4 regions of the Piscibacillus salipiscarius genome follow, and region 2 is predicted to be linked to each of the others. Evidence: riboswitches for the same ligand, from Rfam matches in the RefSeq annotation. Region 2 holds a riboswitch; each other region holds the start of a gene.
What was found. A riboswitch is a leader RNA that binds a small molecule or an ion and turns the genes downstream of it on or off. The one in region 2 is predicted to bind cyclic di-GMP.
Positions count from the first base shown of each region.

Region 1: linked by a shared signal. The riboswitch ahead of ACFSW4_RS12465 (response regulator transcription factor) and the one ahead of ACFSW4_RS09410 (anti-repressor SinI family protein) in region 2 are both predicted to bind cyclic di-GMP.
Region 3: linked by a shared signal. The riboswitch ahead of ACFSW4_RS07090 (DUF192 domain-containing protein) and the one ahead of ACFSW4_RS09410 (anti-repressor SinI family protein) in region 2 are both predicted to bind cyclic di-GMP.
Region 4: linked by a shared signal. The riboswitch ahead of ACFSW4_RS02025 (YncE family protein) and the one ahead of ACFSW4_RS09410 (anti-repressor SinI family protein) in region 2 are both predicted to bind cyclic di-GMP.

Region 1 covers NZ_JBHUMZ010000044.1:5,598-9,205, reverse strand. The annotation lists gene ACFSW4_RS12480 (hypothetical protein) at 1-98, shown strand, start outside; gene ACFSW4_RS12475 (HAD hydrolase-like protein) at 155-802, opposite strand; gene ACFSW4_RS12470 (gamma carbonic anhydrase) at 799-1,326, opposite strand; gene ACFSW4_RS12465 (response regulator transcription factor) at 1,345-1,716, opposite strand; cyclic di-GMP riboswitch class I at 1,755-1,837, opposite strand; gene ACFSW4_RS12460 (alpha/beta hydrolase) at 1,978-2,769, shown strand; gene ACFSW4_RS12455 (tetraprenyl-beta-curcumene synthase family protein) at 2,781-3,608, shown strand, end outside.
Region 2 covers NZ_JBHUMZ010000021.1:147,659-151,266, reverse strand. The annotation lists gene ACFSW4_RS09420 (hypothetical protein) at 1-179, opposite strand, end outside; gene ACFSW4_RS09415 (Crp/Fnr family transcriptional regulator) at 245-970, opposite strand; cyclic di-GMP riboswitch class I at 1,071-1,160, shown strand; gene ACFSW4_RS09410 (anti-repressor SinI family protein) at 1,141-1,314, shown strand; gene ACFSW4_RS09405 (nucleoside hydrolase) at 1,397-2,350, shown strand; gene ACFSW4_RS09400 (hypothetical protein) at 2,412-2,933, shown strand; gene ACFSW4_RS09395 (MFS transporter) at 3,121-3,608, shown strand, end outside.
Region 3 covers NZ_JBHUMZ010000019.1:33,881-37,488, forward strand. The annotation lists gene ACFSW4_RS07075 (TadE/TadG family type IV pilus assembly protein) at 1-59, opposite strand, end outside; gene ACFSW4_RS07080 (A24 family peptidase) at 61-570, opposite strand; gene ACFSW4_RS07085 (Flp family type IVb pilin) at 604-792, opposite strand; gene ACFSW4_RS07090 (DUF192 domain-containing protein) at 808-1,158, opposite strand; cyclic di-GMP riboswitch class I at 1,300-1,389, opposite strand; gene ACFSW4_RS07095 (hypothetical protein) at 1,733-3,133, shown strand; gene ACFSW4_RS07100 (4a-hydroxytetrahydrobiopterin dehydratase) at 3,229-3,462, opposite strand; gene ACFSW4_RS07105 (cupin domain-containing protein) at 3,525-3,608, opposite strand, start outside.
Region 4 covers NZ_JBHUMZ010000009.1:26,138-29,745, reverse strand. The annotation lists gene ACFSW4_RS02030 (NERD domain-containing protein) at 1-656, shown strand, start outside; cyclic di-GMP riboswitch class I at 1,105-1,189, shown strand; gene ACFSW4_RS02025 (YncE family protein) at 1,301-3,373, shown strand; gene ACFSW4_RS02020 (hypothetical protein) at 3,370-3,608, shown strand, end outside.

The sequences.
Region 1 (3,608 bases), on a different contig from region 2:
ACAAGAGAGCAAGGAGTAAAACTAATACTAAAGAAATTGACCAAGATAATCATACGGAGCAGATGAAACATATAAATGGACCGCGTGGGATGTTATAGAAACAAAACATTTCGTTGAAAATATTTAAGGCGATTGGGTCAGTTCCCAAACGCCTTCAGATCTCTATGTATTTAATTTCCGCTAAATCATCAATCACATAATCAGCCTTCGATAGTTCATCTTCTCTAGCAAAATCGAACCTGCATCCGATTGACGTTAACCCATTGTCATTCCCAGCTAGAATGTCAGACAACCGGTCACCTACTACGGCACCTTTCGAGATATCATATTTCTGAACAATACTACTTACTAAATCACTTTTGTTCAAAGAATCGATTTGTTCAATACTGAAAACTTCAGACACCCATCGGTTTAATTGGTAATAGTTCGTAATTGCTGCAAGATACTTCGTTAGACCATTACTAGCAATGAAAATTCGAACGTTTTGATCGGTTAATTCTTTAAAAATTTCTTCAACATTAGGATAAAGTGCACCATTACCGTGCTGAATGTTCTCAATCAACCGTTCTAGAAAGTAAGCATCTACTTGATCACGCTCTTGAATAGTGAAATCAGGTAATAACGTTTCCCACACTTTAGGCAATGGAACGCCCATGATGTTACGGTACTGATCAATTGGCGTTTCATTAACCCATTTATTCTGAGACCTTAAGAAGTTAAAAGTATGATCTAATGAAAGCTCTAGAATTTTATCTGTTTGAAATAACGTCCCATCCATGTCAAAAATGACAGCTTTAGTCATGGTGTATCTCCTTGGTCTTGTAGCTTTTTATAGACTTGTCCTTTTTCAATATAAGTTTCTCTAACGCGCTCTAATTCTTGATAATCTTCATCATTTAACTCACGAATGACTTTGGCAGGGCGGCCGAACGCAAGTGTATTAGGCGGAATCTTTTTACCTGGTGGGATAAGGCTTCCTGCACCGATAAAAGCATTTTCGCCAATTTCAGCCCCGTCTAAAATCGTCGTACCCATCCCGATTAACGCATTTTTTCTGATGATTGCTGAATGCAGTAACACTTGGTGTCCCACTGATACGCCATCTTCTAAAATAAGCGGTTGGTTTGGACTTTGGTGTAACATCGACTGATCTTGAATATTGACGTGATCGCCGATGTAAGTAGGCGACACATCTCCGCGAATGACGGTTTTGAACCAAATACTACTATATTTTCCAATCGTCACATCACCAGAAATGACGACATCATCTGAGATATAAGCTGTTTCGTCTATTTTTGGATATTGTCCTTTATAAGGAAGGATCATGGTGTGTGCCTCCTTTAGTTATACCGCTTGTCCTTCAAATATTTGTTCGAGTGCATTTGGTAGTAGATTAAAATTAGGTTTCGCAATAAAATCTTTAGCTCCCAACTTAAAGCATTCCGTTTGACTAAACTTACTTGAAAGTGATGAAAAAACGATAACCTTCGCATTTGGATACAGTTTGACCATTAATGATAATGTTTTAAAACCATCAAGCCGATCCATGGTTAGGTCTAACGTCACCGCATCTGGCTTTAACTTGCGGTAGATGGATAAGGCTTCAATTCCATTCGAAGCTTCTGATACAACTTGATATTTTGACGAATTATGTAAAGTCTTCTTGATGCTTTGTCTGATAAACTTTGAGTCATCCACGATTAAAATTTTATACATATTTAAATCACTCCTTCTATTTTGCAAACACTAGAAGTGATTGCAACCCGGCTACCATAGTAGATTCCGTAGGCCCGTGGCTTTGCGTCCCTTACTTTCATAAGGTTTGCCTTTAAAATATAGTACCATATTCTTAGGATAAAGAACACATTTCGACAAGTTTTGTTCATAAAATTGCTGAAAGTATCAAGTTGTTATTCTTTTAGTGAATTATGCTAATATGTTATTAATGATATTTTTGTGAAAATAGGGGGAGTTGTGATGATTGTAAAACACGCTGATCAACCAAAAGGAGTAATTGTTGCTGTACACGGTGCGTTTGAGCATGCAGGGCGGTATGAATGGCTCTTTGACCGGTTTAATCATTTCGGTTTTCATGTCGTAGCTGGTGATTTACCTGGTCAAGGGACGACCAAAGGTAAACGCGGACATATCAGATCATTTACTGAATATATCGTAACCGTTTTATCTTGGATTGATGAAGCCAAAAAGTATGACTTTCCAGTCTTTTTGTTTGGTCATAGTATGGGCGGGTTGACGGCCATTCGTACGGTTCAGCAGCATCAAACCGATGTAAATGGTATTATCTTATCCTCACCAGCTTTAGGGATGAAGAATGGTTTAGCTAGACCCGTTTATTTTGCATCAAAATTACTCAATGTCGCAACTCCTTCTATTCGTTTTAAAACGGGCGTTAGATCAGATATGGCAACACGTAACGAAGGATATAAAGCCCATGATGTGTCAGATCCATTGTTTTTAAGAAAAGTATCCGTTCGTTGGTATCATGAATTTGAAAGGGCTATTGCGCTCGCATTTAAAAAGATTCATAAATACCCAGACATTCCAACGATTCTACTTCAAGGTGGGGATGATCACTTAGTCGATGTTGAAGCGGTTAAAGAGTGGTTTAACTCAATCGATGTCTCCGATAAATCTATTAAAATCTATGAAGAACTTTACCACGAGATTTTAAACGAACCAGAGAGAGAGTTGGTTTTAAAAGACGTTATCTCATTTATAGATCAACACCTAAATGAAGATTCAGTATAGGAGGATTTACGTTGTCAGTTAATGTCCCGAAAACGTTGCCAAAACTACTTTTCACATGTTACAGACATATCTTTCCCGAAGTTCGAACCAACTTAAACCGTTGGGAGAATTTTGCCGAACGCGTACCAAATGACGAACTGAACAAGCAGGCAAAAGCAAGCATTGATACGAAAACCTTTCACTGTGAAGGCGGGGCGATCTATGCAACTTTGGCTAAGAGTCGGTGGAAAGAAGCGGTCAAGTTTATTGTGGCTTATCAGACCATCAGTGATTATTTAGACAACCTTTGCGACCGCAGTACATCGATGGATCCTGATGACTTCAGACGTTTACATGATTCGATGCTCAATGCCATTTTAAATGAACCTGTAAATGAACATCCGAATTATTACGAACTTAGAGAAGATCAGGATGATGGTGGTTATTTAGCTTCATTAGTTGATACTTGTCAGGAGGTTGTTCAAAAAATCCCGAATTATGAGCGTGTTTACCCAGCTGTCAGACGACTCGCACAGTTGTATATCGATCTTCAAGTTCATAAACACGTCAAGCTCGATGAACGCGTGCCGAGGCTCACAGGTTGGTACGATGAAGAGAATGAGCACGAATTTGTTTTGTGGAATGAGTTTTCTGCTGTGACAGGTTCGACAATTGGCATTTTTTCTATCATTTCATATGCACTAGACGGTTACGATTATAGCGGACAGGTTATGAAGGCTTATTTTCCTTACATGCAAGGGCTACATATTTTACTGGATTACTACATTGATCAGAATGAAGATGAACAGGAAGGCGATTTGAATTTCTGTCATTACTATGAAGACGAACATAAAACGATA
Region 2 (3,608 bases):
AGCAACGTGCTTATAAGTATCATCGGAGTTTTACTTAAATAAGGTATGTAAGACATCACCGTAATCGTCGCAAATAGACTAACCAGAATTGGAAGCAGGTCTGAATCGATAAATTGTGATAATAAATAGGTAAACCCCATTAGTAATGCAAAAAGGGGTCTAATGATGATCCACTTCATGTTGATACGTCCTTTTACTGTTTACTTTCATTATAGGGGTTTGAAAGTACACTGTCATATTTTTGTTAATAGTTTTGATAGAGATCTTGAATGTATTTAGGGTTGGGGTCGTCTTGTACTAGCGAAAAATGCACATCTATTTGTTTGCGCTTAGGAAATTTCACGAGTCCTTCTTCGGCAAGTTCGTTTAAAACAGTAGAGACAGACTCACGGCTTGAACCAATCATGTTGGCAAGTTCCTGCTGGGTGATGGGTAAGGTGATGGTGTAGAACTCTTGGTCATGTGATGGTCTATTGTAACGGTCGTAAATCATTTGAAGCAGGTGAATGACTTTATCCTTGCAGTGATCTAGTGCCATGACTTTAAGGCGTTCTTCCCGTTCTTTTAGCCGATCACTTAATGTTTCTAAAGCTTTGTGCAATAAAATAGGGTATTTGTTTGCGAGTGCCATAAAACTTTCCTCATCAACTGTACAAAAGTGCGTTGGCTCGATCGCTTCTACATAAACATTATCCATATGTAGTGAAAAGGATCTCATTTTACCAAAGGTACTTCCTGGACCTAATAGGCTGCACGTGAACTGTTTTCCTTCGTCGTTAATGGTATACAATCTCACGGAGCCTTCTTTGATAAAACCCAACTCATGCTTGGTGTTGTCAGGCGTTCGTATGACCTCATTACGATTATATCTTGCATGTTTGATGCATCCTATGAGCTCATTGCTCGCAGGAGGTGCGACATGTTCAAGAAATCCGATTTTAGATAAGTACCATAGTTCATCATATTTCATCAAATTCTCCCCCTAAAAATATGACTTAATGTTAAGTACTTAACAGAAGTTTTCGTTATTTTAGAATAGTATATCAATTAGAAGAAAAAAATACCAGTTGTTCTAGAAAAGGCAAACCACTTGAAAGAGTGGGACGCAAAGCTGGTGGTCTAAGGGTCTGGGGGTGGCCTATGATAGCACAGCTGCCTCTGATCATGTGGGGAGGAGTACAAACGGTGTCAGTTCGGGAAAAAAGTGATCAGTTGTTAGACCGAGAGTGGGTGGAATTACTTAAGGAAGCTAGGGAGCTTGGGTTATGCTTGGAGGACGTTAAACAATTCATTGAGCAAAAACGTCAGTTGTAATATTTTCCTGTATAATCTTAACAACATTTCAGGTCACCTTCAATAAGATGAAGTAAAGTTCATTTTTATTGGAGGTTTTTTTGTGGCACAAACTCCTGTTATTATTGATACAGATCCTGGCATAGATGATTTTATGATGTTGTTGGTAGCGCTCATTCATGAAAAATTGGATGTTCAATTAATTACAACTGCCCCTGGAAATTTAGAGCAGAACCAAACATATGAAAATGCACTAAAAATGGTGAGTTACTTAGGTAAGGAGATTGAGGTTGCTCGAGGTTTAAATAAGCCAATTTTTAAGTCACTTGAGACAGCACCAGATTTTCATGGCGAAACAGGTACGGGAAATGTGGTTTTTCCTAAATCTAATTTTCCTGGAAGTATAAGAACAGCGATATCAGCGATGTATGATGTCATCTCTAAATCGGATGTGCCAATTACCATTGTGACGAGCGGGCCGTTAACGAACGTCGGCTTGTTGTTAAGTACCCATCCTGAGTTAAAGTCGAATATTAAAAGGATTTCGATGATGGGCGGTGCGGTGATGGGAGGTAATGTTATTCCGACAGCAGAATTTAATATTTATGCAGACCCTGATGCTGCGGAGTTAGTTTTTAGGTCCGGCGTTCCTGTCATCATGAGTGGCCTTGATGCGACGAGGCAAGCATTTTTAACGGAACCCGAGCTTGAGAACATTCGTGCAATTAATAGTGATTTATCCGATAAGGTCTACCGAATGCTGAAGTTTTACCAGGAAGCATCTATGGGTTCGCCTTTTAATGTGACTTACTTTGAAGATGTAGTCAGGCTCCATGATGTGTGCGCTGCAGCCTATATTATTGACCCGAGTCTATTTAGTGGTAATTTTTATTATGTTACGGTTGAACGTAACTCACCTTTAACCGCAGGTACGACCTTTGTTGATTACTTAGACACATTAGGAAGGCAGCCAAATGCCTACGTACTTCATGATGTGGACCGGGAAAGGTTAGTCGATTTGTTTATCGATTCGATCCGAAGCTATGAACTTGCATAGATGTGAGAATTCTTGTATAATGCCCAATTGTGTGTTTGAGTTTTAAAGAAAGGGGCATTCGATGAGTTTTCCAAGGTTATTAGAGCTTGAAGCTGAACAGACTCAAGAGGAGCGACAAGCTGAACTTGAGAACATGGAGTTCCAAGTTCTTCGAATGCGTGAAAATATAAAGGAAATCTCAAAGAAATATGACATTGTTGGCATTGACCAAACAAAGCAGGATAATTGGGTGATTGTGTTTAAGGATGCTGATGATGAGAAGGGGCAGCTGATGGTCAATGATTGCGCAGGACCATTTAAAGGCCACTGGGATTCCTGTATGCAGCTTGAATTTAAAGATGAACAAACCGTTCATATTGCCGATATAAAAGGGCCTGAGGATCAAGGGTATGGGTCTATTTTAATGAATTATTTAAAAGATTTAGTCAAAGAGTTTAACTATCAATATATTACAGGTGATTTAGTTGAGCGTGATTGGGATCATTTAAATCGTCTGACGTATTTTTATGAAAAGCATAATTTTAACGTCAATGTGGATCCCAATCAGCAAAAAGGCGAAATCATCTGGCATGGAGACCTCTAGAGGGGTCTTTTTTTGTAGAGAAAAAGCGACCGATAATTTTCCAAAACTGATTGATAAAATTCTAAAAGTGACCGATAAACTTCCCAAAGTGACTGATACGCTTTGACGGACAACTTACATTAGATGAGATTTCATCAATAGTTTGATAAAATGATGGACAACTAATGGCACCGAAAGAAGGATTAACATGGGAGAGTCGGCCTATTCGTTTAGGGACGGGCGGTTTTGGCAGTTGTCACTAGGGTTAATGCTGGCATCTGTTTTTATCTTTTCAAACCTTTATATTATCCAGCCTATTTTACCTATTCTAGCAAAAGAATTTGGAGTATCAGCAACTGAGTCGAGTCTATTATTTTCCGTTGCATCGTTTTCACTTATGATTAGTTTGCTTGCGTTTGGATTTGTTTCGGACCGAATTGGACGAATTGGCATTTTAAAGTGGACGATGTTGTTATCGGTCGTGCCACTCTTTTTAATGCCATTGGTTGATTCGTTTTATGCACTCGTGTTTTTAAGGTTACTAGTCGGGATCTTTTGCGCAGGCCTTCCAGCTGTTGCCGTTGCCTACATAACGGAAGAAGTTGCAGCAGGCAGCCGCGCTTTAGCGGTCACGATTTATATCGCAAGTAACGCTCTTGGCGGTATGGCAGGCAGAGTCTTTGGCGGTTTCTGGGC
Region 3 (3,608 bases), on a different contig from region 2:
AACAATGGGATGATCAGAGAAAACTCTACAATAGACTGACCATTTTCATTGCGCAACATATTACATCACCACTCCATTCAATAAGAACGATAAACAAGCGCCACCGACAATTGCGACCCCATATGGAAAAGTTCTTTTCATGGAGTCACGATCTGGCATCAATAATTGAATTCCATATCTCATGCTAGAAAGGGCGTAATAGAGTTTTTTAAAGATTCCTTTTTGAAACAAAATAATTGCAATGCCAATGATTCCTCCAATAAGCGCCATATAAAAAGCCGTAAGTAGCACAAATCCAGGACCTTTTATAGCACCAATAACCGCGAGTAACTTTACATCACCAGCACCCATTCCACCCATCAGATATGGAATTAATAGAAGCCCAAATCCTAAGAAAAAACCTAGGAAAAAGCTTTTCACACCATCAATTCCAAATAACAAAGGTTGCAGGAGGAGAGCAAGGAAGAACGCCGGAAATAATACTTTGTTGTAAATTTTCCTGTGCTTAAGATCAGTGATAAGACAAATAAATAAGACCGTAAATAATAGTAGATTTAATATCCATTCCATTGCTCGGGGCCTCCTTTCCTTTAAATTTAATCATTAGGTAGTAGGTTCTGTTGGCTTTGTTTGGAAGCTAGTAATAACATCATTAAATACTTTCATAATTTCTTCACCAAATGTAACTAATACTCCAACAACTCCAACAGCAATAACACCTAATACTAAGGCATACTCTGCCATACCTTGTCCTTCTTCTTCGCGAATCATATTTAAGAAAAGTTCTTTCATTACAACTCTCTCCTTTTAATTTTTATTTTCTATTTCTAAATAGTGACCGATTTGAATATTGGTACGCGACACGGTACCAGTGGGGAGTTCTAGTACCGAGTGCGCACCTTTTTTCCGTCTTCCGAACTTACCTGGAGGTAGATTTTCGTCGATATCGACTACGACTAAATCTTTCGTTAAATACACAACATCAATGGGGTAACGCATAAAATGTGTGTGTACCGATTGACAGGGTAAAATATGCAACCCGCAACCTGAGGCTAGCTCATCTGTAAACATTAATCCTTTAAGTCTTTTACTAAATGAGTAAGCTGGTCTAATATGACGTGCCACTTCTGCATCTGTACTCAGGTTGCGTAGGATCACGTTTGTCACCTCCATCCAAATTAAATTACCCCGCCATTACCGAATGACGGGGTTCATTGTAAGGTAGGAGCAATGGATGACCTACATAACCGGTCACTTGTTAAATAGGACGCCCATACTGCTAACTTACATCCCTGATCTTTCGGTAGCTGGCTGGCATTGTGCTCAAAATGCACAGAAGCCCCTGTAGCTTTGCGTCACTGGTTTTCACCAGTTTTGCCTTTATCGAGATTAGGTCATTTTAGATTTCTGACTAATCTCTTAACGACATATTAATTCATAACGAGATTCATAGAAATCCGTCAAATAAACTATAAAATTGTCGATTCACTTCCAATTTATGATTGGTCCTAGATTTTATTTGGGACTATATGTTATGTCTTTTTCCAGTCAGAATGTCGTAATTTGTCGAATGATGGTAATTATAGTTATTACATTAGGTCATAATACCTCAGCTTTATTATTACGAAATTTTTTCATTTTTTTGTCGGTTATTTTACAAAATAGTTCAAAAGTATTACTTATAAATGTAAAAAGTGTTATTCTCAGCAACTAATTGAAGTAGGAAGATAGGATGGATTTTGTTAAGATTAGGAGGGATAATGCTTTAAGAAAGCGTGATATCATGAACCGATTATTATTTTATCTATATACAAGCTATGCACTACTATTTATCTTAAATCTATTCATTGCTTGGGATGGGATCTTAACGATTCAAGGGGTTATTGGTGTATTGGCTTTAATCTTTTCTATTAGAGGGGCGAACCGTACCTACCAATCTATTGGAATCGTTTTTTTAATTATTGCTCTTGCTCTCATGGTTACATATGACCTGCCATTTCAAGATCTAGCAACTTATTTTACTTCAATGGCATTACTATTAACATTATTATATTTTATTCCGTTCATTAACCATTACATGATCGTTGGAGGTTATGAACAGTCACTTTTTAATTTACTTCAAAAAAATACACCTAATTTAGGGAAGTTTTATGTAAAGTCATACCTGACAAGTTATACATTAACCTTATTTATTTTTATTTCAACCATTCCATTAGTTTATTCGCTGGTTAAAGAGAAGACTGCGCATTTATCCAGTCAGGTGACCCACCAATTTGCAACGCGAGCTATTTTAAGGCCCTTTGCAGCAGCTAATACGTGGAGTCCTATTGAAGTCTACATCGCAATGGTTGTCGCCTTTACAGGTTCATCTTACTTAATCTTACTGCCCGTTTTATTTGCATTTTCAATCACTATGCTGCTGATTGATGCATCACTCGGCTATATGAAGTTCAAGCACATCACATTTGATGGGCCTGATGAAGACCAAGAAGACCTGCATGTGAATAGACGCCACCTTACATCACTTGCTGGATTTTTGATTTTATTTATTTTAGTAGCAGCGGGAGTGCATTTATTATCGGGGTTAGACTTCTTTGAATCTATTATATTAATTATTATTCCGTACACATTTTTATGGGCATACGCTACTAAAAAACAACGAACATTTATGCGTTATACACAAAAGGTTTGGGGCGATCACATTTGGACGATGCAAAATTTCATGGTGCTCCTGCTTCCAATTGGACTATTTAATGAGATTATTAGCCAAACCCCCATATTAGATGCTGCAATGACATCTTTCGCATGGCTTGAACAAACACCACTTCTGTTATTTATATTTATCCAGTTAAGCTCCATGGTGCTTGCATTCGTCGGGTTCCATCCGCTAGTCACTTTGAGCTTACAAGGGTTATTCGTCACACCATTTTTAGATACGATTAGCCCACTCAGTATCTCAGTTGTGATGATTGTATCCGTCATCGCTAATGATATGACCGGTACATTTAATATTCCTATTACAATGCTCAATCAATACTTTAAACGTAACCCATATCAACTGACGCTTTGGAACATTGGTTACGCCTTAACATTTGGTGGTGTAGGCGTACTCATTGCTTGGCTGCTTTTATGAACTTCACAAAAATAGCCACCAAACGCTTGGTGGCTATTTTTCCTGTTCGTTATACAATTTATCAAAATGGTGAACCATCTCAAAGTCTAGGTCCGTCATCCGCGCATTGACCATGATGAAATTTTAAGTGTAACAACCTTATAGTCAATCGCAATGTTCGGGTGGTGGTTCTTGCCTTCAGCATATTCAGCCACTTTTCGGACAAACTCAATTCCGTTTAAATAATCCTTAAACTTATAGCGGCGGCGAACCCAAATGTCATCTACTAACTTCCAGTCAGGAAGCTGATCGAGTTCTTGCTTGATTTGTTCATCAGTTAACTTTTCCATCATCATCCACCTCCTACTAAGAGTTTTCCCTACTCTATATTATTAAAACTGTCCCGCTATAACTACTGATGAGCATACCTATTGATAAGCTCTTGATCGATCCCTTTTTTCCTACCCTTTTTAGCCAACCATTTCAGTAATAATTT
Region 4 (3,608 bases), on a different contig from region 2:
GCTACCAAGATCCGATTCTTCAGGTCGAAAAACACGCTAGACTTCTTACGAAATGGCTAAAAAGTAGAGGATATGATATCCCAATAGAAACATTAGTCGTCTTCACAAACAAAAATGTCATGATTCAACAAGGACCAATCCCATTAGATCCTAGAATTGTATCAGGCTACAAGCTTAGCCATGCTTATTATGATCTCAAAACGAAATATAAAGATAAACCTGACATTCAGAACAGGTTAAAGCTATATAGAGATCTCCAGCGTCACAATGAAATGTATGATATGAATCTATTAAAGGAATTGAATCTATCTAAAAAGGACTTTATCCCGGGTGCTTTTTGTAACTATTGTCATACAAAATCAATGCAGTATCGCAGGAACGGTTTCGAGTGTAATAATTGTAAGTACAAAAGCCAAACCGTGTTAGAGGAGTTTTTAAAAGATTACTATTTAATCTTTGGTCATGAGATCACTTCAGATACCCTAAGCGAATGGTTGAAAATTGATTTAGTCACCTCTAGAAGACTATTAGCAAAGCAAAACTTTAGAACTAAAGGACGAAAACCCAAAACACACATTCTGAATTATGACTATCGAACTGATTTTAATTATTTAATAGAGTATAATAAAAGCTTATATTTAAGTAAAATAAGGTAGGCTCCCGGTTTTGCTGGGAGCCTTTTATATTGATTTTAGAAGGGAGCTTTTGCGCTTGGGCGCAAAAGCATCAGACTTAGATCCTATTTTTGAGGAATATGTCTGTATCAAGCAGTAAACTGTCCGCATTTCTGAGAGAAGTGTTCGTATCCGGGGATCAACTGTCCGTATCTAGTGATTAATTGTCCGTATTTTGGCTTGGATTGTCCGTATCTGAGAGTGTTGTGTTCGCATTTCAGCAAAAACTGTTCACATCAAGAGTAAAACTGTTCGCATCGCGCTTTAGATCTGAAGGTATGGCGCGAAAGTAATGCAAATCAACTACAAAAATTGTCTAAAAACATAAAATTTTGTTTAAATTAACTTAAACTATAGGAAAAAATGCCGATATAAGTTTTGGTAAGGTTAATTTCATGAACCGTTTTACCTATTAATTATAAAAAAGCTCCTTCGATAATAGCAAACCCATTGAAAGGTGGGGGCGCAAAGCCGCGGGTCTAAGGTTAATGAACTAAGACAGCCGGGTTGCCGAAAAGGATTGGATTATTCATAGTCTACCAATCTTTTTTGGTGGGCTTTTTTTATGTGAAATTTATTAAAAAAGGAGGACCGTCAACAATCAAATAAATTAGGGGGGAATTAAATTGAAATTTAGGACTATAGCCTTAATAGGCGCAATTATTATTAGTTTATTAGCTTTTAGCAATTCTAGTATCGCATCCGAAGACCAAATCAATTTAGAGAGCAATCTTGTTAATTGGACAATGGATGATGCGAACCAGGTTACTTATGCACTTACATCTGAAGGGAAATTACATAAAATCACTCATAGTTCACTAGCAATAAGCAAGACCACAACAGTAGGTACAAACCCTGCTGACCTTTATTTGTTTAATAACAAAATCTACGTTTCACTACCTAATACAAACAGCATAAAAGTGATCGATACCACAACGATGGAAACCACTAATACGATCACAACGAAATTAGAGCCTTACCATATTGCTGTTAATTCTACTCAACTCTTTTACTCAGACAACCATGAAATCTATGAAAAAAGTTTAGAAGATGGGACCGAAGCGGATGTCGTCATTCAAGGTGATACTTGGACGCCATTTAGCGAGCCTGACTTATATCTCGACAAAGAAACAAAAGTCTTATATGCAGCTGAACACGGTACATCAGGTTCTAGTCTTAAAGCTTTCTCAACTGAAGACTATTCATTATTTAGTCGAACGACTTATGGTGGGAGTTACGGTTTTCCATTTCCTAAAGGTAACTTCACCGTGGATGGAAACGATGTTTTTTATGCAGGGCATAAATTTAATAAAAACGACCTAGCGGAGATTCACGGTTTTTATACGAATGAATTCAGCAAAAGTAATTTAACAGGATCGAGACTTGCCAATATTATTGGCGCGGACGATCACTATGTCTATTCACAAGAAAGTGTCTTTGATCGTAATACATTCCGAATAGTTGGTACAATGCCGAGTAACATCACGCATGTTTTATCAGACGGACAACTGAGGCTCATGTACGATTCACAGAATAAAACGATCTTTAATAACCAGGACAATTATGCGGACCAAACTGCACAAACACAATTTAACAACAACAAACTAAGCCTAAACCAGCCAATAGACAAGTGGGTTTTTGACGAGCCAAATCAAAAAATCTACGCGATTTCCACAAGTGAGAATCAGCTATTAGTTATCAACGCTGGGACCATGGAAGTCATAGAAAGTAGATTTGTTGGATCTGCTCCGACAGATATAGAATTACTCAATAATAAGCTGTACATCGCACTAGCTGGAAGCACTAAAATTGCAACGACGAGCACCGCCCAGGGGTCAGCCGTTAATTACATCACGACCTTACAAAATCCATACGACCTCACAACAGATGGAACGAAAATCAATTATGCAACGTTAGATCAACACGTCACTCTATACCATATTGACCTTCAAACTAACACGGAACAAGCTTTAGAATTCTATGATACGAATAAGAATACGTACTATGAACCAGCCATTCATCTAGATTCTAGTAATAATTATTTATATGTAGGTGAATCAGGGTCTACAGGTTCAGATTTACTTGTGTTAAATCCTGAAACAGGTGAACACATCTCTGTATATGAATTTAGTTTTAGCCTACCAGAACGAGCTATTTTAATGGAAAATAACGATCTCTACTATGCTGGTCATAGATTTGATAAAACGAACATCACAAATAGTAAAGTCCAACTCTTTGAAAACAGAGACAAGCTCATTGCTATTTCAGATTCGTATATCTTCAGCGATCGAAAAATCTACAACAAAGAAACGAACCAGCCTATTTTCGAGTACCCAAGTGACATGACAGTTAATAGCGCTGCTGCTGATTCAAGCGGTAACATTTATCTATCAACTTCAGAAAATAACGCCATCTATAAATTTAAATCATTAGATGAATTACAAAATCGGATTGTTCAAAAACTCGCATTTACTCAGCACGATAATGGCTCATATGAATTCACATGGGATCAAGTGACTGGAGATGGTTACAAAATCTATGCTAAACATGAAGAGCTAGATAAATTTACATCAATAACAGACGCACCAGTAATAGCGCAAAATCTAAAAGTTACAAATGCTCAACTAAAACAATGGCTCGGCCGAGATGTATCATTTGAGTTAAAGCTCAATTCGGTAACGAAGAATCGGTGTCGATGAATACCATTCAGCATACATTTGAGGTCCCAACGCCTGTGATTACAGATTATGGATTAAAAGAAACACCTGAGAATTTAAGTGAATATGGCGCGGAAGCGTTTTTGTTACGATTTGAGCAAGAGAAACTTATGGATGGCTTTAATGTCTATGCTTATTCGGAAGATCAAGAGGTAAATCAGAAGTTCGAGGTAGAAGAATTAACTCAGCCTGAGTTGTGGTTTGCGGAAGAGACCTA